Regions from separate parts of the Ligilactobacillus equi DSM 15833 genome, predicted to be linked through region 1. Evidence: predicted binding sites of a transcription regulator. Region 1 holds the regulator's gene; the other holds the start of a gene.

Region 1 (15,218 bases):
TAAGAATCATTTCTTGTAAAACTTGTTTCCCTGATGAAGTTTGTTTCAAGCTTGAGTAGTACTCGCTTTCCGTGATTTTACCACCTGCAGTTGTCGCAACGGTTTTGGAACAAGCTGCTAAACTGAAGGTCATTAAGATTCCGGCCAAGGCCACTAACCATTTTTTCATGTTAAATTGACACATCTCTTTCCTAAATTTTATTTATACTATATCACACTTTTTTCCTAAAGGATAAGCTAAGCACGAAAAATCCGGATTTTTTCAAAAAATCTTCACTTTTTATCACGTTGGCTTAAATGCTCCAAAGTAGGAGTAATCGTTGTTTGATATTCCTCCAAATCAGTAATAAGCTTTGCTAACACATCAAGACTTTCAGGAAGGGTGGTTCCAAGTTCTTGCAGAACTTGGTTGACAGCTTGAACCTTATCGCCTAAGTTTTCAACAGCAGTTAAGATTTCTGCTTGTTGCTGCTTAGCAATTCGTCCTAACTGGCGTAACCCATCTCTTTCATAGTAAAGCCAAGTAACTAACCCCAGTCCCGCGATTAATGAAAATTTCGTGCGTTTTTTCATTTTATTCACCAACTTCTTGGCTAATCTTTTGGGCTAAAGTGCTTAACTCTTCGGTAGATTGTTTACCAGTGTTATCGGCAAAGATAGCCTTGAATCCGTCTTGGCTACCGTAACGTGGTAAAAGGTGGAAATGGGAGTGGAAAACAGATTGGTAGGCGACTTCTCCATTGTTGTTCATCAAGTTTAAGCCAACGATATTAGGGTTCGACTTTTGGATGGCCCGCGCAATTTTAGGAATGCGACTGAAGACCTCTCCAGCTAAGTTGGCATCGTATTCAAAAAGGCTAGCGACGTGCTTTTTAGGAATTACCAAAACGTGTCCTTCAGTGACTTGGGAGATATCTAAAAAGGCCTTCACGACCTCATCTTCGTAAACGGTGTAACTAGGAATGTCACCGGCAATAATCTTACAAAAAACGCAATTTTCTTCCATAGGAAAAAACCTTCTTTCATCAGTTTATGTATTTAGTATAACATTAAATCCTTATGGGGGTGTGTTATACTAGAAGCAAAAACAAGAAAAAAGAGGGGACCCAAATGACGTTAACGATTAAGAATTTAGTGGGCGGCTATTCTCAGATTCCCGTTTTAAAAGATGTCTCACTCGAGGTGCCAAAAGGTCAATTAGTGGGGCTGATTGGTTTAAATGGGGCCGGGAAATCAACGACCTTAAATCACATTATTGGTTTGCTAACCCCACATCAAGGGGAAATTTTATTAAATGGCAAGACGCTCAAAGAAGATAGTCAAGCCTATAAGCAAAGTTTAGCCTATGTGCCAGAAAGTCCGGTTTTATACGAAGAACTAACTCTAAAAGAACACCTGGAGTTAACGATGAATGCCTATCATTTGGATCAAGTAGCCACCTGGGCCAAGGCGAAAAAACTCCTAAAGCTTTTTCGTTTGGAAAATAAGTTAGATTGGTTTCCGGCTAATTTTTCTAAAGGGATGAAACAAAAGGTGATGCTAGTATGTGCTTTTATGCTAGAAGCTGACTTGTACATCATTGATGAGCCCTTCTTAGGTCTTGATCCATTAGCTATTCGAGATTTATTAAATCTGATTGAAGTGGAAAAAAAGCGGGGGGCTGCGATTTTGATGTCTACCCACGTCTTAGACACGGCGCAAAATTATTGTGATTCCTTTGTGCTGTTGAGTAAAGGGCAAGTCAAAGCTGCCGGCAGTCTCGCAGATTTACAGACTAAATACCGAGCTAAGGGGCAAAGTCTTACGGAAATTTATCTAGCTTTGGCGACGGAGGATTAGTTCATGGAAGAAATCTGGAAGACGCGCAAAGAACGTTATCAAAAACAACAGCTCAAGTACTTACGTTATGTTTTTAACGATAATTTTGTCTTAGCCTTATTTTTCTTATTCGGTGGTTTAGCTTATGCTTATGCGGATTTTTTAAAGGTATTACCCTTGGCTTCCGGCCACTGGATTTTTAAGTTGACCTTGGCTTTAGTCCTGTGGTCAGGTTTATTTTTAGTTAAGTTTGCTAGCTTATTAGAAAAGGCGGACGTGGTTTTCTTGAGCCCTCTAGATTACCAAATGGCAACCTATCTAAACTTGGCAGCTAAAAGCTCCTTGCCATTGGCTTTGGCAGGGCAATTTTTGGTCTGGATATGCGCCTTGCCGTTTATCGTGACTGCGGTAGGTTTTTCTTATGGTCAAAGCTTGGTCTTTTTATTTGTGACGGCCACGCTGAAAATTTTGTACCATAATTTCGCGCTTCAAGCACACTATTATCCTAAGTTTCAAACTGTAACTTACCGGTGGGGCTTACGAATTTTGGCTTTAGCGATTTTAATCAGTTTTGTAACTTTTATTCCTTTGGGGATACTTTTACTTTTTGGTTTAATCTTAGTTTTGGCTTTGAGTAAGCAGCAAATGACCAAGCACTTATTCGCTTGGAATTATGCCGTCGCAATTGAAGCGCAAAGACAGATGGGGCTTTACCGTCTGTACAATCTTTTCACGGATGTGCCAATGGTTAAGTCCAGTGTCAAACGACGTAAGTATTTGGACATTTTCCTGAGAGGCCAAAGTCCCTATGCCTATTTATTTGTCCGTGGTTTTGCCCGTAAGGAAGAATACGCTAACTTGTGGTTACGTCTGACGATGCTAACTTTTGTGATTACCCTTTTTATCGACAATGGTTGGTTGGCAGGGTTAATTGCGGTGCTTTTCTATTACATGTTGGCTTTGCAACTTTTACCCCTTAGTAAACGTTACGATGAGATTGTCTTCACTCATCTTTATCCTTTGGACACCACAGTTAAGAAAAAAGATTTGACCAAATTACTACAAAAAGTCATGGCGCTTAGTGCGTTTATCATGGCCTTAGGAGTCGGTCTCGGTAGTCAAAGCTGGGCCTTTGGTGGGGGCGTTTTAGTAGTATTAATCTTGTTAAATCAAGGATTATTAAAACATCTAATAGCTCGCAAAGTAGGTGATTAAAACTTTCTCAGTTAGGTGGGAATATCTTGACAGTAAGATATTTCCTTTGTAAACTTAGATGTACTTATCGCATGTAAGAGAGGGCCAATTATGGTATTTACACTAGGAAAAGATTGGCAAGTCGAACCGATTGCAGGCGATACTGGTACGGCCTTTATGGGCACCAATAAAGAAGAGAAGTTATTCTTGAAGCAAAACACCTCACCATTTTTAGCAGCCTTGGCGATTGAGGAAATTACGCCTAGACTCGTGTGGGCGAAGCGCCTGGTGAGTGGGGATACCATAACAGCTCAAGAATGGAAAAACGGTCGTAGCTTACACAAATCAGAAATGACACAAAAAAGTGTGGCCGAACTTTTGCACCGGATTCACCATCTACCAGTCCTAAAGAAGATTTTAGGGCAAATTGGGGGTAAAACGGTGACGCCCTTCGAATTATTGAACCAGTATTTCCGCGGTTTAAACCCGCAATTGCGCTCACATCCTTTACTGAAAGATGTGGCCAATCGCTTGCGTTCGAAGCAGCCAAACTTTGCGCGCTCAAATTACGAAGTATGTCATGGCGATTTAAATCATAAAAACTGGCTTTTATCAGATCATAATCAACTTTACTTGGTTGATTGGGAATCTGCGCTAATTGCTGATCCAGCTTTGGATCTTAGCATGTTAATGTATCACTATGTCCCGCGTGAAAATTGGCAGGAGTGGCTGACCAGCTACTATGCCTTAGGCGGTGAAGAATTACCACCAGACCTTGAGGCGAGAGTTCATTGGTATGTGCTGATGCGACTCTTGTTAAATGTCAAGGACGCCTACGAACGTGGTCGTTTCCATGAAATGAACCAAGACATAATTAAACTTTCGCAAGTTTTAAATGAGCAAAGCCTATTATAAACAGGCACGAACAGTCCATCAGTAGTGGTGGACTGTTTTTAGTAAGCTCAAGCTTTACAATTACTGGCGATACATGCTAATATCAGTAGTGTTTAATTATTCTAAAGATGTAGATAAGCAGGGAGTTTTCCCGGTAAAAGAAAAAGGAGGATATCTGTGCGTTTAAAAAATAAACCTTGGGCGAAGCCTTTAATTGAAGCAAATCCACAATGGGTGGTAACTGAACCAGAAAAGTTGAAGGGTAAATGGCAAAGTCGCTTTGAAAAAGACCAACCACTTTACATTGAAGTTGGGATGGGGAAAGGTCGTTTTATCGTAGAAATGGCTAAAAAGTATCCGGACCGTAACTTTATTGGCTTAGAAATGCAAACGGTGGCGACAGGAATTGCTTTAAAGAAGCAAATTGAAGCCACATTGCCTAACTTACAATTAGTGTGTGCCAATGGGGCTGGTTTGACCGAATACTTTGAAAAAGACGAGGTGGCAGGTGTTTATCTTAACTTCTCTGATCCTTGGCCCAAGACGCGCCATGAAAAGCGCCGTTTAACTTACAAATCCTTCTTGAAGCAATACCAAGATGTGATGGTCGCTGACGGTCATTTGGAATTCAAGACCGATAACCGGGGCTTGTTTGAATACTCCCTAGCAAGTATGAATAACTACGGCATGGTCTTTGACCAAGTTTGGTTGGACTTGCACGCCACGGATGCAGTGATCGATAATGTTATGACCGAATATGAAGAAAAATTTTCTTCCAAAGGGCAACCGATTTACAAGTTAGAAGCACACTTTTAAAAAGTAAGCAAACTATTTTATTTTCTTGGATAGATAGGCTATAATACAGGTAGCGAAACAAGAAAAGTGAGGAACTTGAATATGGAAACATTAGCCGTAATGAACAAAGCAGAAATGGAAGCTAAGTTAGCTCAAGGAAACTACGTGTTATTTTTCACCGCAGACTGGTGCCCAGACTGCCGTTTTATCAAACCAGCCATGCCATCAATTATGGAAGAATTTAGCCAATATGAATTCATCACTGTTGACCGAGATGAAAATATTGACTTATGCCAAGAATTGATGGTTATGGGGATTCCATCCTTTATCGTTTACAAGAACGGTAAGGAAGCAGGTCGTTTTGTCAATAAAGACCGTAAAACTAAAGAAGAAGTCGTGGACTTTTTAAACAATATCGCATAATAAGGAGATTTTTGGGAAATGTTAATTTCTAGTTATAACCCCGCCCAAGCCGGCGATGTATTGATGTTGGTTGTGAACCAAGATCAAGGAGAACAAGCATACGAACAAAAGGGACAAGTAGTCCGGATTTACGCTGTGAAAGACCAAGCTACGTTAGGTTTTAATTTCTTGGAGGCTAAGAATGTTTTGCCTGATTTAGAAGGTCAAGGCCAAGTTTTTTTGACAGCGGCACAAGTTGCGAAGTTAAACGAGGCTTTAGTAGCTGTCGGTTTTGAAGCTGAATTAGTCGTAGACGAAGAACCTAAGTTTGTGGTGGGTTATGTTAAGGAAATGGCGGAACACCCAGATTCTGACCACCTTCACATCACTAAGATTGAAGTTGATGGTCAAAAAGAACTCCAAATTGTGTGTGGGGCTCCTAACATTGCGGTCGGTCAAAATGTGGTTGTCGCTAAAGTCGGTGCGATGATGCCTACAGGGGCTATTATCTGGCCTGGGAAGTTACGTGGAGTAGAATCCTTTGGGATGGTTTGTTCCGCGCGTGAATTACACCTGCCCAATGCTCCTCAAGTACGTGGCATCTTAGAGCTTGATGCTACAGAATATCCTGCTGGCCGGGCCTTTGATTTTGCGAAAGCTGCGAATTTATTTACGCCAGCGCAATAGAATTATGATAGAATTAGACTAGTATGGACTTACTAGTCTTTTTTATTTAGACAAAAATTTTTAAAAGGAAAATAAATTCATGGAAAAGTACGACGGTCCAGCCTTTTTTCGGGGTGAAAATAAAGAAAAGACTGGCAGTATGAGACAAGCAAGAAAACTTAGACCCCAAAAAGCTTTGCGTCCAGCGCAAGCTTTACCGAAAAAAACAGTGAATGTTTATCAAAATTCTCGTGGTTTTCGTCCAACTTATGTGCCACCGTCACAGATTAAGAATCAAGTACGCAATTTGCGGAAGCATTATGCGCATTTAATCAGTTTATTAGCAAAGCCGAAAGATTCCTACTGGTTATTCGATGAAGAAGGCCAAGACGCTAATGTGCTTGATTTGACCTTACCAATGGTGACCTTCGAAGCGCAAGTTGAAACCAGCCTGCAAACATCTTTAGCTACTGAAAGCGAAAGCCTTAGTGAGGTAGCAGCTTTAACAAGTGTAAGTCAAAGTACAGAACCGGTAGTGAAAATGAGCTCTCAAGCGATGGTTTACCATCGTGAAAAAACGCGGGAAGTGGCACTGGATTCCCAAGTAACCTCCGAATTAAGTCGTCCCAAGGTGGAAAGTGTCAGTGAAGTTAGTCAAAGTATGGCAGTGGTCTCGGTTTACGTTGAGTCATCGGCTTCTTTGGCAAGTAGTGAAGTGGCTTCAACGCCCAAGATAGTCAGTGATGAAAATCAGAATGAAGCTGAAATACCGGTAAATGAAGCAGAAAACCAGCAAGAAGTAGTCTTTAAAGATAGTCAGGAACAAGCAACTATTGATGGTCAAACGATGGCGATGAATACCGCGCCAGTAGCTTCACAAGTGGCAGTAGCCATGGATGAGGCGGGTTACCAATTCCCAAGTTTAGATTTATTACCTGCGCCAGTGCGGGCCAATGACGTGGCGCTTGATGCCTGGATTCAAGAACAAGTGATGATTTTAGACCAAACGTTAAACGACTTTAAGGTTGATGCCCATGTCGTTAATCAAACGATTGGTCCTTCGGTAGTGCAGTTTGAACTAGCCTTGGGTCGGGGCGTTAAAGTTAACAAAATCACCAATTTGGCTGATGATTTACAGTTAAACTTAGCAGCAAAGGATGTACGTATTGAAGCCCCAATTCCAGGTAAGAGTACCGTGGGAATTGAAGTACCTAATCGCTATGGTCGACCAGTTATGTTAGCGGAAATTTTGGAATCTGAAGCCTTTCGAAAGGCTGATTCGCCATTAACGGTTGCTTTGGGGGTGGACTTATTTGGGCAAGCTCGAGTGACTAATTTACAAAAGATGCCTCATGGTTTGATTGCCGGGGCGACTGGTTCTGGGAAGTCGGTCTTCTTAAATTCAATCTTGGTTTCCCTTTTATACAAGGCCAAGCCAAATGAAGTTAAACTGATTATCATTGACCCTAAAGCGGTTGAAATGGCGCCTTATCAAGATATCCCCCATTTATTAGCGCCGGTGATTTCTGATATGCAAGCAGCGGCGGCAACCTTAAAATGGGTGGTCGAAGAAATGGAACGCCGTTATCAACAGCTAGCTTCTTACGGGGCGCGGAATTTGGAAGCTTTCAACAAAAAGATGGCTAATCAAGGCGATTACGGTTTGAAGCTTCCTTATATCGTAGTGGTAATTGATGAGTTGGCCGATTTGATGATGGCGGCTTCCTCGGAAGTGCAAGACTATATTGCGCGAATTACTGCCAAAGCCCGGGCGGCCGGAATCCATTTATTGGTGGCCACTCAAAGACCAAGTGTGGATGTCGTTACCGGAACGATTAAAAATAATATTCCGACTCGGATTGCTTTCATGGTTTCCAGTCAAATTGACTCGCGGACTATCTTAGATCAAGCTGGCGCCGAACGACTCTTAGGTCGGGGGGATATGCTGTATCTTGGGAATGGTAGCAGTCAACCTTTACGTTTACAGGGAGCTTACATTGATGAAGAAGTTGAGATGATTACCGCTTTTGTTCGTCAACAAGGACAACCTCATTATGCTTTTGATCCTGAAAAGTTGAAGAAGCATGTGGAAGAAGCGGAGAGCCAAGATGAAATTTTCCCGCGGGTGCTTGATTACCTGGTGAATGAAGAAACGATTTCAACTTCTAAATTACAAAGGGTCTTTGGTATCGGTTATAACCGCGCAGCAACAATCATTGAACAATTAGAAGCTAAACAATATATTTCGAAATCTCGCGGGTCAAAACCACGCAGTGTCTTTTTGACTCAAGAGGGATTAAATAAGTTACGTCAACAATAAACAGTATGAAGCTAATAAGCAACGTGCTAAAATATGATAGTAACAAGGAAAAGAGGAATGCGATTATGGATATGCAAACAACCTACTTTTTCGTAGGAATTAAAGGAACTGGAATGAGTGCTTTAGCCTTAATTTTGAAGGATAAAGGCTGTCAGGTAGCAGGCTCTGATATTGAAAAATACACTTTTACTCAACGGGGTCTAGAACAAGCAGGAATTGAAATAAAACCTTTTGCCGGCGAAAATATTACCACTGGGATGACGATTGTCAAGGGGAATGCTTTTGGTGATGATCATCCTGAAATCCAAAAGGCTAAGGAATTGGGTTTGGATATTTTAACTTACCCTCAGACTGTAGAAATGTTGGTTCAAGAAACCACTAGTATTGCGGTGGCCGGTGCTCATGGTAAGACCAGCACCACGGGCTTATTAGCTCACGTTTTAAGTGGCGTGGCGCCAACTAGTTACTTAATTGGTGATGGTTCTGGGAAGGGAATTCCCGATGCGCGTTTCTTTGCTTTTGAAGCCGACGAATACCGTCGTCACTTCGCAGATTACACGCCTGATTATGCAATTATGACAAATATCGATTTTGACCACCCGGACTACTTCAAAGATATTGATGATGTCTGTGCGGCCTTTACAGACTTGGCTAACAAGACCAAGAAGGGGCTTTTTGCCTGGGGTGAAGATAAGTACTTGCGGGACTTAAAGGTTGATATTCCAGTGCACTTCTACGGGACGGAAGAAAATGATGAATTCCGCGCTGTTAATATTAAGCGGACTACGAAAGGGTCAACTTTTGATGTTTACCGTCATGATGAATTTTTAGGTAACTACGAAATTCCGATGTTTGGTCAACACAATGTTTTGAATAGTTTGGCAGTAATTGCGGTGGCTTACTTCGAAGAAATTGACCAAGCTGAAATTAAGCATGAATTATTGACCTTCAAAGGAGTTAAGCGCCGTTTTGCAGAAAAACGGGTCGCTGACATGGTGATTATTGATGATTATGCGCACCACCCAGCTGAAATTCGTGCAACGATTGATGCTGCTCGGCAACAATACCCTGATAAGACCATTATTGCGGTCTTCCAACCTCACACTTTTAGTCGGACGATTGCCTTGATGGACGAATTTGCGGAAAGTTTAAACTTGGCGGACAAGGTTTACTTAACAGAAATCTTCTCCTCCATCCGGGAAAAAGACGGGGCTGTTTCTGCCAAGGACTTAGGGGCAAAAATCTCTAAAGGGGGAGAAATTATCGCTTTAGACAATATGTCACCATTATTGGATTACCATGATGATGTAGTTATCTTCATGGGTGCCGGTGACATTCCTAAGTATGAACACGCCTATGAAGACTTACTTAGCAATCTGAGTTTAAAGAATAACTAAGAGAGAAAAGTTCGCTAGTTTAGCGGGCTTTTTTTGTGGGCGAATTAGGTGAATTTAGGGGCAGTTTGCGTTATAATCGATAAAAATATGGAAAGGGATATGAGCGCATGGCAAGCCAACATATTGAAAATAAATTAAAACTTTTGCCTGACCTGCCGGGTTGTTATTTGATGAAGGATATTAACAGTCGTATTATCTATGTAGGTAAGGCTAAGAATCTTAAAAATCGGGTCCGCTCTTATTTTAAAAGTGCGCATGAAGGTAAGACGGCCAAGTTAGTTAGTGAGATTCGGGACTTTGAAACCATTATTACTTCAACGGACAAGGAAGCTTTTTTATTAGAAATTACGCTCATTCAAAAGCATAAGCCTTATTATAATATCAAGTTGAAACAGGGAACCGGTTATCCTTATATTAAGATTACCAAAGAAAAAGATCCGCAAATCAAGATTGTCAGTCAGGTAAAAAAAGATGGTGGTAGCTACTTTGGACCTTACCCTAATGTTTATGCCGCAACTGAAACCATGCAACTCCTGCAAAAGATTTATCCTCTACGTCGGTGTAGTGGTTATCAAAAACGCCCTTGTCTTTATTACCATATGGGACAATGTTTAGGGGCGTGTTTTCAAGAAGTACCAGCGGAGATTTATGCGAAACAAGTTAAAAAAATAAAGTCTTTCTTGAATGGTAATGTTGGACAAATTAAAAAGGATTTGACTACCAAGATGGAGGTCGCAGCTACAAATTTAGAATTTGAACGGGCGGGAGAATTGCGTGATCAAATTCGTTATGTGGAAATGACGGTGGAAAAACAAAAAATTATTTCTAACGATAATACGCCCCGCGATATCTTTGCTTACTATATGGATAAGGGGTGGCTGTCGATTCAAATTTTTTCCATTCGGCAAGCACGTTTGATGAAACGAGAAAAGCGTCTCTTTCCTTGTATTGATACACCGCAAGCTGAAATGGCCTCTTTTATTTTGCAGTTCTATAATCAAAAGAATCGAATTTTACCTAAAGAAGTGCTGGTGCCTAAGGACTTAGATCAAGATGTTTTGGAGGAAATTTTGCAGGTGCCAATTCGCACGCCTCAAAGAGGAAGTAAAAAAAGCCTCTTGGAATTGGCGCAAAAAAATGCCCGCTTGGTGTTAGAAGAAAAGTTCCGGCTTTTGGAATTGGATGAAAGAAAGACCAGTGGAGCCATGGACGAAATCATGACCGCCTTGAACTTACCAAGTGGTCACCGAATTGAAGCCTTTGACCACTCGCATTTACAGGGGACGGACGTCGTGTCTGCTATGGTTTGTTTTATTGACGGACGCCCAGAAAAAAGTGAATACCGCAAATATAAACTGACGACAGTTGAACATGCCGATGAAGCACAAAGTACGCGCGAGGTAATTTATCGTCGTTATCGACGGTTATTAAATGAAAATGCATCTTTACCAGACCTAATTTTAATGGATGGAGCACAAATTCAAATAGAAGCGGCCAAAGATGTCTTAGAAAATCAGTTGGGAATTGATATTCCGGTGGCGGGAATGGTCAAAAATGACCGTCACAAGACCGCAGATTTGATGACTGGTGACGATCAAAAGGTGAACCTTGATCCTAAGAGTGAAGGTTTTTACTTACTGCAAAGAATTCAAGACGAAGTTCACCGTTTTGCGATTTCCTTTCACCGGCAGGTACGCTCTAAGAATTCATTAGCCTCACGCCTGGATAAAATTACCGGGGTAGGACCCAAGACCCGCAATAAATTACTGCGAAATTTTTCTAGTTTAAATAAGATTAGTCAGGCTTCGGTGGCCGATTTGCAAAAGATTGGTATTAATGGAAAGTTGGCCCAAACCATTAAGTTAAGTCTCGGTAAGGGTGATAAAAAATAAGGTTTTGACCTGGTAAACTGATTAATGTTATATTGGTATGGCAGTGTCTTGTCCCAAGTGCCCAAAATTGGCAGAAAGGATGTAAATAAATGTTTGTAGATCAAGTGAAAATTAAAGTAAAGTCCGGTAAAGGTGGCGATGGTATGGTGGCCTTCCGGCGGGAAAAATATGTTCCAAATGGGGGACCAGCCGGCGGCGATGGTGGTAAAGGTGGTAGTATCATCTTTAAAGTCGATCAAGGTTTGCGGACTTTGATGGATTTCCGTTATCATCGTATTTTCAAGGCCAAGCCTGGTCAAAACGGAATGATTAAGGGAATGTACGGTCGTGGAGCCCAAGATACTTACATTGCCGTGCCTGAAGGTACAACTGTGACCGATGTTAATACGGGGGAAGTTTTAGGTGACTTAGTCGAAGCCGGCCAAGAGTTAGTTGTGGCGAAAGGTGGTCGCGGAGGTCGTGGTAACATTCACTTTGCTTCCGCCAAGAACCCTGCGCCTGAAATTGCTGAAAATGGTGAACCTGGAATTGAACGGGAATTAAAGTTGGAATTAAAGGTTTTAGCCGATGTTGGTTTAGTTGGTTTCCCTTCTGTAGGTAAATCGACCTTACTTTCGGTGGTAACTTCTGCTAAGCCTAAAATTGCAGAATACCACTTTACGACTTTAGTTCCTAACTTAGGGATGGTGCGCTTAGATGATGGTCGCGATTATGTCATGGCAGACTTACCTGGTTTGATTGAAGGGGCTTCACAAGGGGTTGGTTTAGGGATTCAATTCCTTCGTCACGTGGAAAGAACTCGTGTTATCCTGCATTTGATTGATATGTCGGGAGTGGAAGGACGCGATCCGTTTGAAGACTACCTGAAGATTAATGCCGAATTGAAGAAGTATGATCCAAGTCTGTTATTACGGCCCCAAATCGTAGTGGCTTCCAAGATGGATATGCCAGATTCTGCGACTAACTTAGCCGAATTTAAGGAAAAATTAGCCAAAGACGATACTTTGGAAAACCAACCAGAAGTCATGGAAATTTCTTCTTTAACTCACCAAGGTTTAGATGCTTTGACGAAGCATACCGCGGATATTTTAGACCAAACACCAAAATTCGAACCAATCGTGGCAGAAGATGCTGCGGTAGTATACAAATACGAAGAGGAAGAAGAAGCGCCATTTACGTTGACGCGCGATGCCGATGCAACCTGGGTACTTTCAGGAGCAAAGTTAGAAAAACTGCTCTTGATGACCAACATGGAACACGACGAAAGTGTCATGCGTTTTGCTCGCCAATTGCGAGGAATGGGAGTCGACGATGCCTTGCGGGCTAAAGGTGCCAAAGCCGGTGATATCGTTCGACTAGGCTCCTTTACTTTTGAATTTGTTGAATAAACAAAAAACGTTGCCACACGGCAACGTTTTTTAGTACTCAGCATCTTCTTGGTCACGGTTGTAGTAAATAACTTCCAAACCATTGTCTTTTAAGGCAAACTTAGTGACGGCACCGTTGCGGGGACCAAGTTTTTTAGCCCCTAGTTCAGGTGCATAGCAATCAACTAAACCGCGGGTGGTGAAGGAGTGGTTCAAAATCAAAATGTTTTGTCCATCTTCGTGGTGTTGGCGTAAGTAATCAAATCCTTTTTCAATCCGATTCCAGTAAGTTTGGTCATCTTCGGCATCGCCAAAAGGATCAACCTCATGCAGGAAATCGCGGGTTTTAGCGAAGCCGTATTGATCGATAATGTCTTGGTGGGTGCGGGTGCCATGAGTAGCCCCGGCCATGAGCCATACTTGATTAGCGTCTTCGGTTTCGAAGTAACCAAAGCCTTGTTCACGCAGGAGCTCTAAGGCTTGTGGTTGTAAGTTGCGTGCAGAAGTTTCGTTTTGGGCTAAGATTAGTTGGGCGCTGTGCAAAGTCCGTGTGTTACCGGTGTAGTAACAAGCATCAAATTTAAAGTTTTTGAGTCTTTGGCCGGCAGCCGTAACGTCAGCAATCCCTTTTGCGGTGAGGGGCGAGTCGGCCCAACCTTGCAAACGATTATATTGATTTAAGAGGGTTTGTCCGTGACGGACGAAGTATAAATTAATAGTCATTGCTTTTTTCCGTTTCTGTATTTTTTCTTCTCAAAGCTTAACATGGAAAGGGAAAGTTTGTCCAAAAATATTTTTTAGCACTCGGAAGAGTTTTCTGCTAAAAATTTGGGCGAAATCCTTGACCTTAGTAGAAATGTCGTGTATATTAATAATTGTTCTTAGCACTTAATTACTTTGAGTGCTAAGAAGAAATGAGGTGATTGTAATGTTGACGGAAAGACAGCTTTTGATTTTAGAAGCAATTATCCGGGACTATACAAATATTGGACAGCCGATTGGCTCCAAGGTTTTGCAACAGCAATTACCAATACATGTGAGTTCAGCGACGATTAGAAATGAAATGTTAGCCTTAGAAAAGATGGGCTACCTGAAAAAGGAACACTCCTCTTCTGGGCGAATCCCCTCTTTGAAAGGTTACCGTTATTACATCGATAATCTAGTTGAGCCAATGAAGCTTGATAAAAAGGTAAGGACAGATATCCGCCAGGCTTTTGGCAATGAGCTTTTAAAGGTCGATGATTTGGTACAAACTTCAGCTAAACTCTTGTCTGATTTGACTAACTACACGGCTATCACGCTTAAACCAGAGACGGCGACTTTACGCTTAGAAGGTTTTCGCCTAGTACCTTTAGGACGTCAGCAGGTGATGGCCATCATGGTAACGAGCGATGGTTCTGTTCAAAGCCAAATCTTCACCATCCCAGCTCGGCTGAGCGGGGAAGAATTGGAACCTGTTATTCGAGCAATTAACGACCGTGTAATTGGTTTACCTTTGAGTCAAGTTCCGGCTCAACTTCAGGCATTGACGCCGTTTTTAACCAAATATCTTCAGGACCCAGGCAATTTCTTAGATGTTTTTGGTAACATTTTGAGTAAAGCGGTCGAAGATCAAGTCTTTGTCGATGGGAAGCTTAATTTGTTAGACTTCACTAAAAGCAATGACGTACAACAAATCAAAGCCCTGTACAGTTTATTAGAAGAGCGACCTTTGTTAGGTAAGTTAACCGCCACGGATGCTAATCAAGATGTGTCGGTACGCTTCGGGGATGACTTCGCTAAGAGTTTGTCTGATTATAGTATTGTATCAGCAACTTATGGAGATCCTCATGCGGGGCAAGGGATTATTGCAATTTTAGGTCCGACTAACATGCCTTACTCGAAGATGATTGGAATTTTGGGAGCCTTTCAGCAGGAATTAACTGCTAGGTTACTGAACTATTATAAGAATTTTGAAGAATAAGAAAAGGGGTGTTAAAGTGGCTGAAAACAAAGAAGATTTACAAGCAGATGTAAAACAAGAAGAAACACCAGCGCAAGATGAGCAAGCAACTGAGGTGGAAGCTCAGGAAAGTGAAGCAACTGAAACACAAACAGAAGCTGAAATTGACCCTAAAGAGCAAGAAATTGCAGATTTGAAGCAAGCCTTGGAAGAAATGACTGACAAGTACTACCGTGCGGAAGCCGAAATGGCCAACATGACCAAGCGGATGAAAAAAGAACAAGAACAAATCTTGAAGTACCAAGGTCAGGACTTAATCAAGGAAATCTTGCCATCACTTGACAATTTAAACCGTGCTCTAGAAATTGAAGTGGATGATGAAGCTTCCGTTCAGTTGAAAAAGGGCGTGGAAATGGTGGCTTCGGGCGTGGAAAATGCGCTTAAAAACCACCATGTTGAAAAGATTGCTTCCTTGGGTGAAAAGTTTGACCCAACCAAGCATCAAGCGGTTCAAAGTGTGCCAGTGGAAGA
Region 2 (15,218 bases), on a different contig from region 1:
AAATTTTTAAAGGTTACTCCCCGTTCTAAAATGGTTGTCGTCACCAGAGCTTGCAGTTTGCCGCTTCTTAAGGCTATAACCTTTTCTAAGCGTTGTTCATCGGCTGCATGAACACTGGCTACGGCCAAATTGGGCAACGTTTGTTTAACCTTTTTTAAGACAGGCGCTAAATCAACAATTTTCGGAACAAAAATTAAGAATGGCGTTCCAGCTTGAAACCACTTCTTCAAATAATCTAGTGCTTTAGCAGGCAAGAGTTCTCGACGTCTGGTTTTGATTACTTGAATTTCTGGTAAAAGGTAACCATGAAAGCGTAAGGGTAAATAAGATACACTTAAATTTCGCCGAGCAACTTGCTTTTGAAGCTCCTTACCTGGTGTTGCGGTCAAATAAACCAAGGACCCTTTAGCTTTACAAGCATTTTGGGCTGCATAGGCTAAACCTGCATCTTGAGCAAAAGGAAAGGAGTCTACCTCATCAATAATCAGGAGATCAAAAGCCTGATAAAAACGTAATAGCTGGTGAGTTGTACAAATAGTTAGCTGACAGTAACTATAACTCATCTCACTTTTTCCATGTAATAAAAGAGGCTTAACTGTAAATGCTTCTTTTATACGCGGGTATAATTCTGTACACACATCTACTCGTGGTGAAGCCAAGCCAATGCGCATTTGTTTTTGAAGCGAATAGGCTAACGTTTCAAATAACATTTCAGTTTTTCCGGCCCCGGTGACAGCCCAAAGAAGATGATGACCACCATTTTTTACAACAGTTAATAATTCCCGAGAACATTGTTTTTGGAGCGGTGATAGTTGCCCTGACCATAAAAGTGGATTATGATTTAATTTGGGAAATCGATTCGGCTCCGGTATACTAATAAGGGTATCTAGCGTCGAAACACGGCCTAAACTTAGACAATGACGACAATAATAGTTTTGCTGGGGCAGGCAATCTTGCTTAGAAATCCGTTGCCCACAACGATTACAATAATAATGCTGCCTATGGCGATAAATAGCGGGGCGTTGCATAACTTGATTGCCATAAATTTCCGGATTTACTACTGGTATTTGACGGCCCCATAATTGCTTTAACATAAAATCACCTCATATATTAAATACGCAAAACAGAAAGGAATTAGCTTAAATTTATGGAATCTTTTTTAACAATCAAAGAAAATGCCAGTTACACCGCCATCATTAAGAAATCAGAATTCATTTGCCACATAGCTCGAACTGAAAACGAAACTGAGGCCTTAGCTTTTATTGAAAAAATTAATACTGAGCACCGCAAAGCCACGCATAACTGCTATGCCTATACTCTAGGCATGCATGACGAAATCCAACGAGCTAGTGATAATGGTGAACCTTCTGGAACCGCTGGAGTACCGATTTTGGAAGTCCTCAAAAACAACGAACTTCATAACGTGACCGCTGTCGTCACCCGCTACTTCGGGGGGATTAAACTAGGCGCTGGTGGTTTAATTCGCGCTTATAGTGGCACTACTGCCGATGCCATCAAAGAAATTGGGATAGTAAAAAAGACAGTCCAAACTGCTATTACTTTAAAAACCCCCTATCCTTTGCAAGGTAAGATGCAAAATTACCTGGAAGAACATGACATCAACCTACTGCAAACAGACTACGGCGTCGAAGTCGACTTTATCGTTGGAATCGATTCGCCACAAGTCGAAAACTTTTGTGCTCAAATCATCGATATCTTCAATGCTAAAGTCAACTATGAAATTGGTGACGAAAACTATGTTGAAGTTCCCGTTAACTAAAATAAGACTGTTCCAAACGGAACAGCCTTATTTTTTATTGGACGTATTTTTCTTATTTTTATCTGATTTGAATCCTAAAGCTAAGCGCTTAATCAAATTCAAAAGTGGTTGGCGATCATCACCGACCAACCCAATTAATTCCACAAAGATTTCCAAACCTACTAAAGTTGCCAGAGTTAATAAAAACGACCCAAGTAAACTGGAAAATGGATACAAGAAAGCAATCAGCGAGAAGATTAAAGCAATACCATAAATTACTAACACTGTTTGCCGGTGTGACAATCCCATTTGAATCAAGCGATGATGCAGGTGATGTTTATCTGCTTGGGAAATAGGTCGGTTATTTAATTTCCGCCGTAAGATGGCATAAACTGTATCCGTAATCGGAACCCCCATGATAACAACGGGAATTATCAAGGTAATAAAGGTAGCATTTTTTAAACCGGAGAGGGAAAAAATAGCCATCATAAACCCAATAAATAGGGAACCAGTATCACCTAAATAAATTTTAGCGGGGTTAAAGTTATAAGGTAAGAATCCTGCTAAGGCAGCAATTAAATTAAAAATCATGATTGAAATATATACGTTAGTAACATTAAGGAAAAAATACCCAGTTAAAGCACTGGTAAATAATGCGATAATTGAAACTCCTGTCGCTAACCCATCTAAACCATCAATCAAATTAACAGCATTGGTAATAGCCAAAATCCATAAAATCGTCACCGGAAAAGAAAGTAAACCTAGATTAACCGTCCCTACGAAAGGAAGGGTCAGCGTCGTCATCCGCACCCCCGCGGCAAAATAAACAACAAGCGCGGCTAAGAAAATTCCCAGCATCTTTTGGGCTGGCTTTAATTCAATCAAATCATCGACGACTCCCGTAAAAATCACCACAAGTTCGGCTAAAAAAAGTAGCCACATTTGTTTTTGCGGGTATTGGCTTTTCAGTAGGAAAAAGTTTGTTAAGTTAAAAGCTAAAAAGATAGCCAAACCACCCATCGTAGGCATGGCGACCTTATTAACTCGCCGGGCATTAGGCTTGTCCACGGCACCGATTTTCAGAGCTATTCTTCTAATAAATGGGGTTAGCACAGCAGATAGGACCAATGTTACTAAAAAGGCACCAAAGATACTATACATACACAGCCATCCTTATTCATATTTATAATTACATTCTCTTTCATCTTACCACATTTCTTAAAATTTAACCTTAAAATTCAAAAAAACTCTTCGCAAAAATTTGCGAAGAGTAGCACATTATTTTTTCAAATGATAGTTATAAGTCGAAATAATCACATTTTCGTGAGGACTTAGTGCTCGACGTAATTGTAACGCAGTTTGGTTATGCAAGATATTTTGCCATGATTTTTTCGGAATAAATTGTGGTACAACTACCGTTACAGACGCATTCCGTTTTTCCGCATTTTTAGCAATAATATCTGTAAAACGCAAGACAGGTTGAACAACGGAACGGTAGGAGGAGTGTAAGTCCACGAAGCGAATATCTGGAAAGGCTTCTTTGAACTCTTTAGCCGTTTCGTGTTCCTTTTGCGGATTAGTATCAAAAGATACGTGCATAGCGATAACGTAATCACCAATAGAACGCGCATAGTCAATCGCCCCGGTCGTCACGTGAGTTACAGATGAAACCAACACAATCACAGTCGAACCATCATAGCGATGTGAATCCGCCTTGACTTGGGCGTTTAAACGCAATTGTTCCGCAATCTTAATGTAGTGATCATTGATTTTATAGAATGCAAACATCAAGACCGCCATGATGATGAGATATGGCCAAACGTTGTCGAAGTGTAACCAAAACAAGAAAACCACTAAGGCTAGGGAAATAGCTGCTCCTAAGAAGTTGAAACAGGCATTGAGAACCCAATTTTTCCCTCTTTCTCTGAACCAGTGGATAATCATCCCTGATTGTGACAATGTAAAGGGCACAAACACCCCGACCGCATACAGCGGAACTAGGAGACTAGTTTGGCCATTGAAAATTAAGATTAAGACAATGGCCCCCATCGCTAAGGCAATAATCCCGTTAGAGTAGCCTAACCGGTCCCCTTTTTCCATAAATAAGTGTGGCATGAACTTATCTTTAGCCATGTTATAGGCTAAGACCGGAAAGGCTGAAAAACCGGTATTTGCCGCTACTGCTAAAATCATAGCGGTCGCTAATTGTAACATGTAATAGAAAATTCCTTTGCCAAAGACTGCTTCTCCTAATTGGGATAACATAGTATTTTCAGCACTAGGTTCAATCCCTGCATAGTAAAACATCACCGTCACGGACGCCAAGAAGAAACCTAAGATAATTGCCATAATTGTTAGCGTAGCCGCTGCATTTTTTCTTCTTGGAGAGCGGAAGTTAGGCACCGCATTGGAGATGGCTTCCACCCCTGTTAAAGATGACGATCCGGCTGAAAAGGCCTTTAAGAATAAAAGTACCGTCATTCCTTTGACACTAGAACCAACCGCAGCATGGGCATGATATTCAATATTACCGGTCGCAATATTAAAGAATCCAACTCCGATTAGAGCTAATATCATGATGACAAAAAAATAAACTGGTACGGTTAAGAAGGAAGCTGATTCCCGTAACCCCCGTAAGTTCAAGGTCATAATAAATAAAATAATAATAATCGAAATTGGTACACTGTATTTATACAGGGCAGGGATGGCCGAAGTAATAGCTTGTGTCCCTGAAGTCACAGAAACCGCCACTGTCAACATATAATCAACCAGTAACGATCCTCCTGCAACTAGCCCCGCAGTTTTCCCCCAATTTTGGGTAGCGACAACATAGCCCCCACCTCCGGAAGGATAGGCATGAATAATTTGCCGGTAAGACATGGTAATTGCAAATAATAAAATTAAGACAATTCCCACGGCTGGTAAGGTGTACCATGTCGCAGCTGCGGATAGAGCAAACAAAACTGCGACAATTTCTTCAATCCCATAAGCGACTGAAGATAAAGCATCTGAAGATAAAAGCGCTAAGGCTTTAAATTTGGTTAGAGCTTGGCCCCCTTCTTCGGCTGTCTTCAGCGGGGCACCAATCAGTAGCCGTTTCATATAACGCCACATAATAGACTCCTTTTTATATGGAAATTTATTTTGTTTTCATCCATGTTTACCAATTTTAGGACAAAGCGCTTAACTTTGCAACTAATTTTTGATGAAAATTAAAAAAGCTCCCATCAACATCTCGATGAGAACTTTCCTTTCTTACATCATGCCACCCATGGCTGCAGGATTGGCTGGAGCGTCATTTTCACTTGGTTTGTCTGCAACAACGGCTTCTGTAGTTAATAGTAAAGCTGAAACAGAGGCAGCGTTTTGTAAGGCTGAACGTGTCACCTTAGTAGGGTCTACAATTCCGGCTTTTACCATGTCAACCCATTCATTATTAGCGGCATTGTAACCAATACCTGGTTCTTGTTCCTTTAATTTTTCAACAATGACGGAACCTTCTAACCCGGCATTTTCAGCAATTTGGCGTACTGGTTCTTCCAACGCGCGCTTAACAATGTTAATCCCCGTTTGGACATCACCTTCAGCCTTTAATTCTGCCACCGCATCAATAACGTTTACCAAGGCAGTACCACCACCAGGAACAAAACCTTCTTCAACCGCAGCGCGAGTAGCGTTCAAGGCATCTTCGATACGGTATTTCCGTTCCTTTAATTCAGTTTCCGTTGCAGCACCCACACGGATTACGGCTACCCCACCGGCTAACTTCGCCAAACGTTCTTGCATCTTTTCTTTGTCAAAATCAGAAGTTGTTTCTGCAATTTGGGCACGAATTTGGTCAATACGTTCCGCAATGGCTTGACGGTCACCAGCACCTTCCGTAATCGTAGTGCTATCCTTGGTTACAATAACTTTGTGAGCTGAACCTAATTGAGCCACACTGGTATCCTTCAATTGCAAGCCTAATTCATCAGTAATGACCGTTGCACCAGTTGAAATTGCAATATCTTCTAACATAGCTTTACGACGGTCACCAAAACCTGGGGCCTTCACAGCTACCACATTGAAGTTACCACGGATCTTGTTCAAGACCAAAGTAGGTAAAGCTTCACCATCCACGTCATCTGCCACAATCAAGAGACTGCGACCTTGTTGGATAATGTCATTTAATAATGGAGCAATTTCTTGAATGTTAGATAACTTCTTATCTGTTAATAAGATGTATGGGTTATCCAAGTCAGCTTCCATCTTGTCAGTATCTGTTACCATGTATTGTGAGAGGTAACCGCGGTCAAACTGCATCCCTTCAACTACGTCTAATGATGTGTCAATACCCTTAGATTCTTCAATGGTGATAACCCCATCGTTACCGACCTTTTCCATCGCGTCAGCAATTAATTCCCCAACTTCTTGACTTGCAGAAGAAATTGACGCAACTTGAGCGATGTCACTCTTAGATGAAACTGTGTGTGACATTTCGTGCAACTTAGCAACTGCTGCTTTGGTAGCCATTTCAATCCCAGAACGAATGCCCACAGGGTTAGCGCCAGCCGTTACGTTCTTCATACCTTCATTTACGATAGCTTGGGTTAAAACAGTCGCCGTAGTGGTCCCGTCCCCTGCAATATCGTTGGTCTTTGAAGCAACTTCGGCGACTAACTTAGCCCCCATATTTTCAAAGTGATCTTCTAATTCAATAGCTTTAGCAATTGTTACACCATCATTAGTAATGGTTGGTGCCCCAAAACTTTGTTCCAAAACCACATTACGCCCCTTAGGTCCAATCGTTGACTTAACAGTGTTAGCTAACTTGTCAACCCCTTGAAGCATCTTTTTTCTTGCATCTTCTGAGAATTTAATTTCTTTTGCCATTTTCATTTCACCTCATCAAATAATTAATCTACAATTGCGATTAAGTCGTTTTCACGTACCACTAAGTATGTTTCTTGATTGTACTTCACTTCTGTACCAGCATACTTGTCAAATAAGACTAAGTCACCTTCTTTAACACTTAAAGCAACTGTTTGGCCGTTTTCCAAGACGCGACCTGAACCTACTGCCACCACTTTGGCCGTTTGAGGTTTTTCTTTAGCGTTAGAGGCTAAAATAATTCCTCCAACCTTTTGTTCTTCTTGTTCTTGAACTTGTAAAATGACACGATCTCCTAATGGTTTTAGCACGTAGAATCCCTCCATATCTTTTTTAGCACTCTTTGCACTTGAGTGCTAATGATTACAAGTATTACTATAAACGCTTTCCTTAAAAAATGCAAGCCTTATTTAGCACTTTATTTCATCGAGTGCTAAAATGTGCTATACTAAGCCCTAGAAAACAATAGAAAGAGAATCCATTTATGACTAATTCACGAAATAGTTTCGCCATTTTAATAACCTATTGCCTCTTCCAAATACTCAATACTCTTTGCCTTAATCTTTTGCCCTTAAAGGCACAACCTTACCTTTGGGGTACTTTACTTGCTTTACTGGCTTGCGCAGCCATGTTTGGGATTCAAAAAAAATTTACTTTTCATAATCCCTATGACCAAGCCCATATCAGTGGTCCTCAAAGTTTACTCTGGAGTTTGGGTGGAGCTCTAGGCTTATTCTTAGTTCAAATTTTGGGTTTAAACCTCGAATACCTCCTTTTAGGACAAAAGCTTACTTCCGCCAATACCAGCCTCTTGTTAACTATAATCGGCAAATATCCTTACTTTACGCTAACTGTTGTTTTAGCGCTCCCTATTTTGGAAGAATTTGTCTTTCGCAAAGTAATCTTTGGTAATCTCAGTCAACATATTTCTCCTCTCGGGGCAGCCCTGCTTTCGAGCTTGCTCTTTGCCTTAGCTCATGGCGACGGACACTACCTAACTTATGCCGGGATGGGCTTACTTTTATGTGGGGTTTATGCCAAAACTCACCGACTCACTAGCTCCATGTTAAGTCATATTCTAATGAATGCTGCTATTTTAATTATGGCATACTACTAAAAAAGACCAAGAAGGCTCATTCTTGGTCTTTTTTATTCATCCTCAGTCCCAAAACGGTCTAAGAAGTAAATTAAAGTTTGTAATTCATTCGTTAAATCAACATTTTGTACCCGCATATGTTCCGGCACATTGATCCGTAAGGGTGTAAAGTTCAAAATCCCTTTAATCCCGGTTTCCGTCAATTCATCAGTCACTTTCTGAGCAACTGGTGCAGGCACCGTCAAAATTGCAATCTCAATCTGCTGTGCATTAAGTTGCTCTTTCATATCTGACATCGGATAAATAGGTACCCCACTTTGAATCGTACCAGCAATCTCTTCATTAATATCGAAAGCTGCACTAATACGAACATTGCTTCCACCATGGAAGTTGAAGTTCAAAAGCGCATGTCCCAAGTTACCGACCCCAATCAAAGCTACATTAGTTAGCCGGTCTTGGTTTAAAACCTTTTTGAAAAATTCAACCAAAGAAGCAATATCATAACCATAACCACGCTTACCTAAAGCACCAAAGTAAGAAAAATCACGGCGAATTGTCGCCGAGTCGACTTTTACTGCTTCAGCCAATTCAGTTGAGGAAATCCGGGTCTTACCGGAATCAGCTAAGATATTGAGGTATCGATAGTAAATTGGTAACCGCTTGGCTGTCGCATTAGGAATATTTTCAGTAGCCATTTCATTCTTCCTTTCACATAGTTTTTATTTCTATTCTACCACATCTGAGTCCTGAAAATAAAGCATAATCATCTAATGTTTTGGACAATATAAGAACAAAATACTATATTTTTCACAAACTTAACTTTTTAAAAAATCCCTCGTTTATGCTAAAATTAAGAGGACTAAATTTACAAAAAGTGTAGGAATATAAAAATGATTTTACTGCAAGCGCAACAAGTTGCTCGCCATTTTGGCGCAGACGTCTTGTTTGAAAATATTAATCTCGAAATTCAAGATAATTCCCGGATTGCCTTAGTCGGAAGAAACGGCGCCGGAAAATCAACGCTAATTAAAATGATTATCGGTGAAAGTGAGCCTAGTGCCGGCAACATCGCCAGAAAAAAAGATTTAACCATCGGTTACCTAGCGCAAAATGCCGACATTTCCTCTGACCGGACGATTATGGATGAAATGTTAGCTGTGTTTGACTATCTTCAAGACATGGAAAAACAAATCCACCAATTAGAAAGCGCCATGGCCAATCCTGATGCTGACCATCAAAGCCCTGAATACGCGCGGATTTTAAAGCAATATGACCAATTACAACACGATTTTAAGGAACAAAACGGTTATGGTTATGTCAATGAAATTAAGTCTGTTCTCCACGGTTTCCACTTTGAAGAAGCCGACCATGACCGCTTGATATCTTCCCTTTCCGGAGGGCAAAGAACCCGCCTCGCCTTGGCTAAGTTATTGTTAGAAAAGCGTGACTTATTAATTTTGGACGAACCAACCAATCACTTAGATATTGATACTTTGACCTGGTTAGAAAGTTACCTCCAAAGTTATGCCGGTGCCCTTTTAATTGTCTCCCACGACCGTTACTTCCTAGATAAAATTGTCAACGAAGTTTACGAAATTAGCCATAATAAATGCCACCACTACCACGGCAATTACAGTCAATATATTGATGAAAAAGCCCAACGTCTCCAACAAGAATGGAAGCAATACGAAAAGCAACAAGTTGAAATCAATAAGTTGGAAGATTTTGTCAACCGTAACTTGGTCCGAGCTTCAACAACCAAACGAGCCCAAAGTCGACGGAAACAATTGGAAAAAATGGATCGCTTAGATCGACCTGAAGGTTTAGAAAAAGGACCACATTTCACCTTCTCCACTAAAAAAAACAGTGGGAACTTAGTCCTAACCGTCACTGATGCTGCCATTGGTTATGATGGCAATATCATCTCTGAACCCATCGACTTTGAAGTTCGTAAAAACAATATCATTGCCGTAGTGGGACCTAATGGGATTGGGAAATCTACCTTATTGAAGTCCATTCTTGGACAAATTCCTTTCATTAAAGGTAGTTCAAGTTTTGGAACGGGGGTTGAGGTTGGCTACTATGACCAAGAACAAAAAAATCTCAATCCCCAAAAAACGGTCTTAAACGAACTTTGGGACGAGCATCCCACCACGCCTGAATATGATATTCGTTCTATCCTCGGTTCTTTCCTCTTTTCTGGAAATGATGTCTTAAAATCTGTGGCCTCCCTTTCCGGAGGTGAGAAGGCCCGTTTACTCTTAACGAAGCTTGCCTTTCGTCATGATAACTTCTTACTTTTGGACGAACCAACTAACCACTTAGATATCGACTCCAAGGAGGTGCTAGAGCAAGCCCTTCTGGAATTTGACGGTACCGTCCTCTTTGTTTCCCATGACCGTTACTTTATCAACAAGGTCGCAACCAGTGTCCTAGAAATCACTCCTGAAGGCAGTCAGCTTTTCTTAGGTGACTATGATTACTACTTGGAAAAGAAAGAAGAAGCCGAACTCCTCAAGCAAGCTAAAGAAGACACAAGCTACTCGATTACCGAAAAGCAAGTTTCTACAGGGAAAGTTAACTATCAACAATCCAAGGAACGCCAAAAGCAAGAACGCAAATTACAACGGGCCGTTGATAGTTTCGAAAAAGAAGTTGAAAAACTTGACTCACAAAAATCAAACTTAGAAATCGAAATGGCCCAGCCAGAAGTAGCCACAGATTTAGGTAAGTTAACAGATTTACAAAAACAATTAGACGAACTGACTACTAAACTAGCCCAAGCCGAGGAAGCCTGGGAAACTGCTAGTCTTGAATTAGAAGAATTTTTAGAAGGGTAATCACTGATTACAACATAAATAGCGCTAGCTCCGTATCTTGCGAGCTAGCGCTATTTATCTACATTTCCATATCTGGGTACCAGTCAAATTCAAGGCCAGGGTTGGCATTTAAGTCTAAACCAGCTCGAACGCCTTCTTCATAAGCCACATAACCAGCAGCCCCAATCATGGCAGCATTATCTCCACAGTACTTAAGAGGGGCTTTAACTAATTTCACATCTGGAAAAGACTTTAAGTGTTCGTCTAAACTTTGTCGTAAACCAGAGTTAGCCGCCACACCACCAGCTAAAATTAATTGTTTCACAGGAAAGTTAGCTAAGGCCTTCATGGTCTTTTGAGTTAAGACATCAACTACACTATTTTGGAAGCTAGTAGCTAAATCCGCTTGATTTAATTCTTCGCCAATTTGATTTGCATGGTGAACTGTATTAATAAAGGCAGACTTCAAACCAGAAAAGGAGAAGTCGTAATTATCTTCATTTACCATAGCTCGTGGAAAATTAAAAGTATCTTGCCCGGTTTGGGCTAATTGGTCGATTTCCTTACCAGCCGGGTAAGCCATCTTCATCACACGCCCAACTTTATCGTAAGCTTCACCAGCAGCGTCATCACGAGTTTCTCCGATGATTTGGAAACTATTTCGTGATTCCATGTAAACCAGTTGGGTATGTCCTCCAGAAACCAAAAGTGCTATAGCTGGAAATTCCAAAGGTGCCACAAACCGGGCCGCATAAATGTGACCAGCCATATGATTCACCGGCACTAAAGGTAAATCATGCGCATAAGCAATCGCTTTGGCAGCCGCAACCCCAATTAATAAAGCCCCTACTAAACCAGGACCTTGTGTCACCGCCACAGCAGTGAGGTCTTCATAGGAAACTTCGGCGGTGGCTAAAGCCTCCTTAACACAGTAGGTAATTTGTTCAATGTGGTGCCGACTAGCAACTTCTGGTACCACCCCTCCAAAACGTTGGTGACTCTTAATTTGAGTTGCGACAACATTAGCTAAAACCTGGCTACCATCTTCAACTACAGCCACACTAGTTTCATCACAACTCGATTCGAAGGCCAAAATTAAATTTCTTTTCTTACCCATATTAATTTGTTCCTCGTCTTCTTAATTCTTTTTCCATCAGATAGGCATCTTCACCTTCTGGTAAATAATAATTTGTTTGTACTTTGACTACCCGAAAACCCAGGGTACGATATAGCTGTTGAGCGACTTGATTTTTAGTTGCAACTTCAAGGCTCACCAAATGACAGCCCGCATCTTGCGCCTGGGTTAACAACAACTCCATTAACATAGTTCCGATTTTGCGTCCCTGATACTGCGGTAAAACAGCAATATTGGTAATGTGAGCTTGTTTGGGGTTACGTTCCAAGTCAATTCCAGCAAAGGCCACCAATTCATCGTGGTAACGGACAACCAAATATAAATGGGCTTTTTTTTGAGATAATTCTTTTCGAAAGACTTCTTCATTCCAAGGTACTTGCCCGCCATAGACTTGGCGTTGAATTTCTAGCATTTCTGCAATATCAGGGATTACCGCCCGACACAAGAGGTACTCATGGCCTGCCCAAGTAAGGCGCCGACTTGCAAACTGCAACTGATTTTGATTTTGAAAAATATTGCGTATAATTTTTTGCTTAAACTCTTTGAACGTAGCTATCATCATCATTGTCCTTTTGCGGATTTTGGTCTAACCATTGTCTTTCCGCTTGCGTCAACCGCAAGTAGGCAGGTACAAAAGTATCAATTGCTTCTAAATCTCGCTTTTGCCCCACTAAGCCTAACACATAAGCACTTGGGTAGGCAAACTGTTGTTCAGCAAAGTGAGCCGGAAAATCTTGACTTAATTTTTCTTTCAAGTTCAAGGCGTCTTGACCGATAAAAATTATTTCCTGGTCGAAAGCTCGCAAGGCCGCCTGTAAATCAGTGATACTAATGTGGACATCCGCCAAAACATTAACTAATTTGCCATCTTGCCAAGTATAAGCACCAGCAAAAACATTATCACGTCGCGCATCAAAGACCGGCACTAAAATGGCGTCAGTTTGAGGATAGGCCTGGGCTAAAACTTCCAAGCTAGATACACTGCTAAGTTCTTTATCTAAAGTATAAGCTAAGGTCTTAGCTGTGGTCGCTCCAATACGCAAACCCGTATAAGAGCCCGGGCCTTTGGCAACAACCAAACGATCAATCTCTTGGATAGTTAAATGTGCTTCTTGTAAAGTGGCATCAATTAAGGGCATAAGATTTTTACTGTGGTCTTTGCCCATTCCATAATTAATTTTAGTTTCAGCATATAAATTTTGATCTTCTAAAACCGCAACACTCAATGGCTTATTAGAAGTTTCGATTGCTAAAATTTTCATTGAAATTTTCCCTTTCTGTCTTTTTCATCCATGGAATATCTTAACATATTTCCTGACTTGGATATATGTAAAAGCAAAAAAAGTGAAAAACGGACACCCGTCTTTCACTACCTTGTTTGCCACTTACACTCAGCCAAGCAAGAAATTGTTGCATCACACCTAATTTCATGATACGTCGTTGAGTCATCGATTTGCACGATGCTGGTAACTTCTTGGCCATAGTGGACTTCGTTTTTATAAACAATATTCATTTCAATCAGTTGATGATTTAAGAGGAAATCGGCCTCTAAACTATCCAACATCCAATCGAAATAATGAACATTATTTACATGTCGATTTTCATCAATGTCCATAAAACGGACCCGGTAATTTTTTTGATTACTTGGATTTGCCGGTACTTGAGGCTGGGCTAAACGTTCCACTTTCTTAGTCTTTTCCACCTCAAAAGGTGCTACAACTTCCGGTAAAATCCGCGTCATTTTACGTTTTTCTTGATCCATGAGCACAAAGACACTGTGCATAGAGGCCATCTCTTGACCGGCTTCATCATATAACCAAAAATCACGATAGCAAAAAAAGGAATTATAGTTTTGAGCCTGAGTTTTGACCGTTACCTTTTGACCACGTTGGGGCAAGGTCTTAACCTTTAATTGATGCTGAGTAATGACCCAGCCTAGCCCTAGCTTCTGAACTTCTTGACTACCAACGCCTAAAGAATCGCTATGACCTTCAGAAGCTAATAATAATAAATCGACTAAACGACCAATTCCCATTTGCCCCGTCATTTCCGTTTCATAAAATAAGACAGTGTGGTCCAAACTATATGCGTTAGGCATTAGTCCTCCTCCTCATCTAAATGGTGATAAGCCCGATAAACGACTTGTTTTTTTACCTGATTAAGCTTGGCCACTTCTTTAATAGCCTCCTTGCTAGAAATACCCGTCGCTATTACAGCTTCCACCTGATTTGCATATGGTAAAGTCAAATCAAGCCCTGAATCCTGAATTTGTGGAGGGTTCGCATTCCCTTCCACTAAAACCACAAATTCACCACGAATAGTTTCATTTTGAGCCCATTCTTGAACTTCACCTAAACTTCCGCGTAAAAATTCTTCATATTTTTTGGTCAGCTCCCGACATAAAACCACTTGTCGTTCCGCCCCGAAAACTTGTACCATGCTAGCTAAGGTTCGCCCGATGCGATGCGGTGCTTCGTAGAAAATCATAGTACATTTTTGATAATTTAACTCTTCCAGTTGTTTAACTTGGTCTTTAGGTTTAGGGGGCAGGAAGCCATAAAATAAAAATGGTTGCGGTGCTAATCCCGAAGCAATCAAAGCTGTTAGAGCCGCATTCGGCCCTGGCAAAGGTATCACCGGAATTTGAGCTTGTACACAGGCTGCCACCAATTCCTTACCTGGATCACTAATCGAAGGCATTCCCGCATCACTGACCTGCGCAATACTATGACCGGCCTGCAATTTTTCCAGCAACTTCGGTATCCGCATTTGAGTATTATGCTCATGAAAAGAAATTTGTGGCGTCGATACCTCAAAGTGAGCTAACAACCGGGCAGTATTGCGCGTATCTTCGGCGGCAATGAGATCCACCTTCTGTAAAGTTTCTATCGCCCGCGGCGTCATGTCACTCAAATTTCCAATTGGCGTGGGTACGAGATATAACTTTCCAGCTTGAGTAGTTTGAAAACTACTGGTCTTAGTAAACATTAAGCACGCTCCCCATAAATCACATCTTGGCAAAAAATGCAAGGTTCATCATTCACACGTCGTGAACCATACATTTCGTTACAGACATGAAATCCTTCTTTATATAATTTTTCCAAATTTTGGCGCGATTTAGAAAGACCTTCTTTAACATCTTGGTTTTTTTCTTCCAAGTCTTGCAGTCTTTCTCTAAGGTGCTGATTTTCGATTTCCAGTTCAGCATTTCTTTCGAGAATTTCTGTAAATTCTTCTTTCATGGTCGCTAAGGCTTGCGTGACGGCCATGGTTTTTTCTTCTAATTCTTCAAAATTTTCATATACTTCACGTTTTTCCACGAAATCACCCCTTATCTACCAAAACATTCACTTAAATTGAGTGTTAGTTCCTCTAAAATATTTTGAAAATTAACGTTAACAGCTAACTTTTGCCAGGATTTTAGGCTAATTTCTAAAGCCTTCACAATCCGTGGTCCCCCAATATGAGCGGCGATATCTTGCAATTGAGGCAGATACATCTTAAAAGCTAGTTCATCTTGTCTTTGATAATATGTCAACA

The links. The regulator HrcA, encoded in region 1, represses chaperone genes, less so after heat shock. The targets are predictions, from matches to a motif close to TTAGCACTCNNNNNNNNNGAGTGCTAA.
Region 2: groES (co-chaperone GroES) is a predicted target of HrcA. The motif match lies at 6,962-6,988, and genes of this name have one in related genera.

Annotation. Positions count from the first base shown of each region.
Region 1 is NZ_AZFH01000181.1:111,079-126,296, reverse strand. It holds gene FC36_RS10025 (peptidylprolyl isomerase) at 1-169, opposite strand, end outside; gene FC36_RS10020 (hypothetical protein) at 274-573, opposite strand; gene FC36_RS10015 (HIT family protein) at 575-1,006, opposite strand; gene FC36_RS10010 (ABC transporter ATP-binding protein) at 1,111-1,839, shown strand; gene FC36_RS10005 (ABC transporter permease) at 1,843-3,033, shown strand; gene FC36_RS10000 (phosphotransferase family protein) at 3,124-3,927, shown strand; gene trmB (tRNA (guanosine(46)-N7)-methyltransferase TrmB) at 4,084-4,722, shown strand; gene FC36_RS09990 (thioredoxin family protein) at 4,789-5,124, shown strand; gene ytpR (YtpR family tRNA-binding protein) at 5,143-5,790, shown strand; gene FC36_RS09980 (DNA translocase FtsK) at 5,870-8,089, shown strand; gene murC (UDP-N-acetylmuramate--L-alanine ligase) at 8,155-9,486, shown strand; gene uvrC (excinuclease ABC subunit UvrC) at 9,594-11,378, shown strand; gene obgE (GTPase ObgE) at 11,468-12,766, shown strand; gene FC36_RS09960 (histidine phosphatase family protein) at 12,797-13,468, opposite strand; gene hrcA (heat-inducible transcriptional repressor HrcA) at 13,674-14,708, shown strand; gene grpE (nucleotide exchange factor GrpE) at 14,725-15,218, shown strand, end outside.
Region 2 is NZ_AZFH01000003.1:10,240-25,457, reverse strand. It holds gene FC36_RS01025 (ATP-dependent helicase ComFA) at 1-1,094, opposite strand, end outside; gene FC36_RS01020 (YigZ family protein) at 1,148-1,780, shown strand; gene FC36_RS01015 (glycosyltransferase family 4 protein) at 1,808-2,920, opposite strand; gene FC36_RS01010 (APC family permease) at 3,038-4,873, opposite strand; gene groL (chaperonin GroEL) at 5,015-6,631, opposite strand; gene groES (co-chaperone GroES) at 6,655-6,939, opposite strand; gene FC36_RS00995 (CPBP family intramembrane glutamic endopeptidase) at 7,113-7,745, shown strand; gene FC36_RS00990 (redox-sensing transcriptional repressor Rex) at 7,778-8,419, opposite strand; gene FC36_RS00985 (ABC-F family ATP-binding cassette domain-containing protein) at 8,615-10,564, shown strand; gene tsaD (tRNA (adenosine(37)-N6)-threonylcarbamoyltransferase complex transferase subunit TsaD) at 10,623-11,660, opposite strand; gene rimI (ribosomal protein S18-alanine N-acetyltransferase) at 11,662-12,240, opposite strand; gene tsaB (tRNA (adenosine(37)-N6)-threonylcarbamoyltransferase complex dimerization subunit type 1 TsaB) at 12,212-12,940, opposite strand; gene FC36_RS00965 (acyl-[acyl-carrier-protein] thioesterase) at 13,048-13,776, opposite strand; gene rsmI (16S rRNA (cytidine(1402)-2'-O)-methyltransferase) at 13,776-14,666, opposite strand; gene FC36_RS00955 (DNA replication initiation control protein YabA) at 14,666-14,998, opposite strand; gene holB (DNA polymerase III subunit delta') at 15,010-15,218, opposite strand, start outside.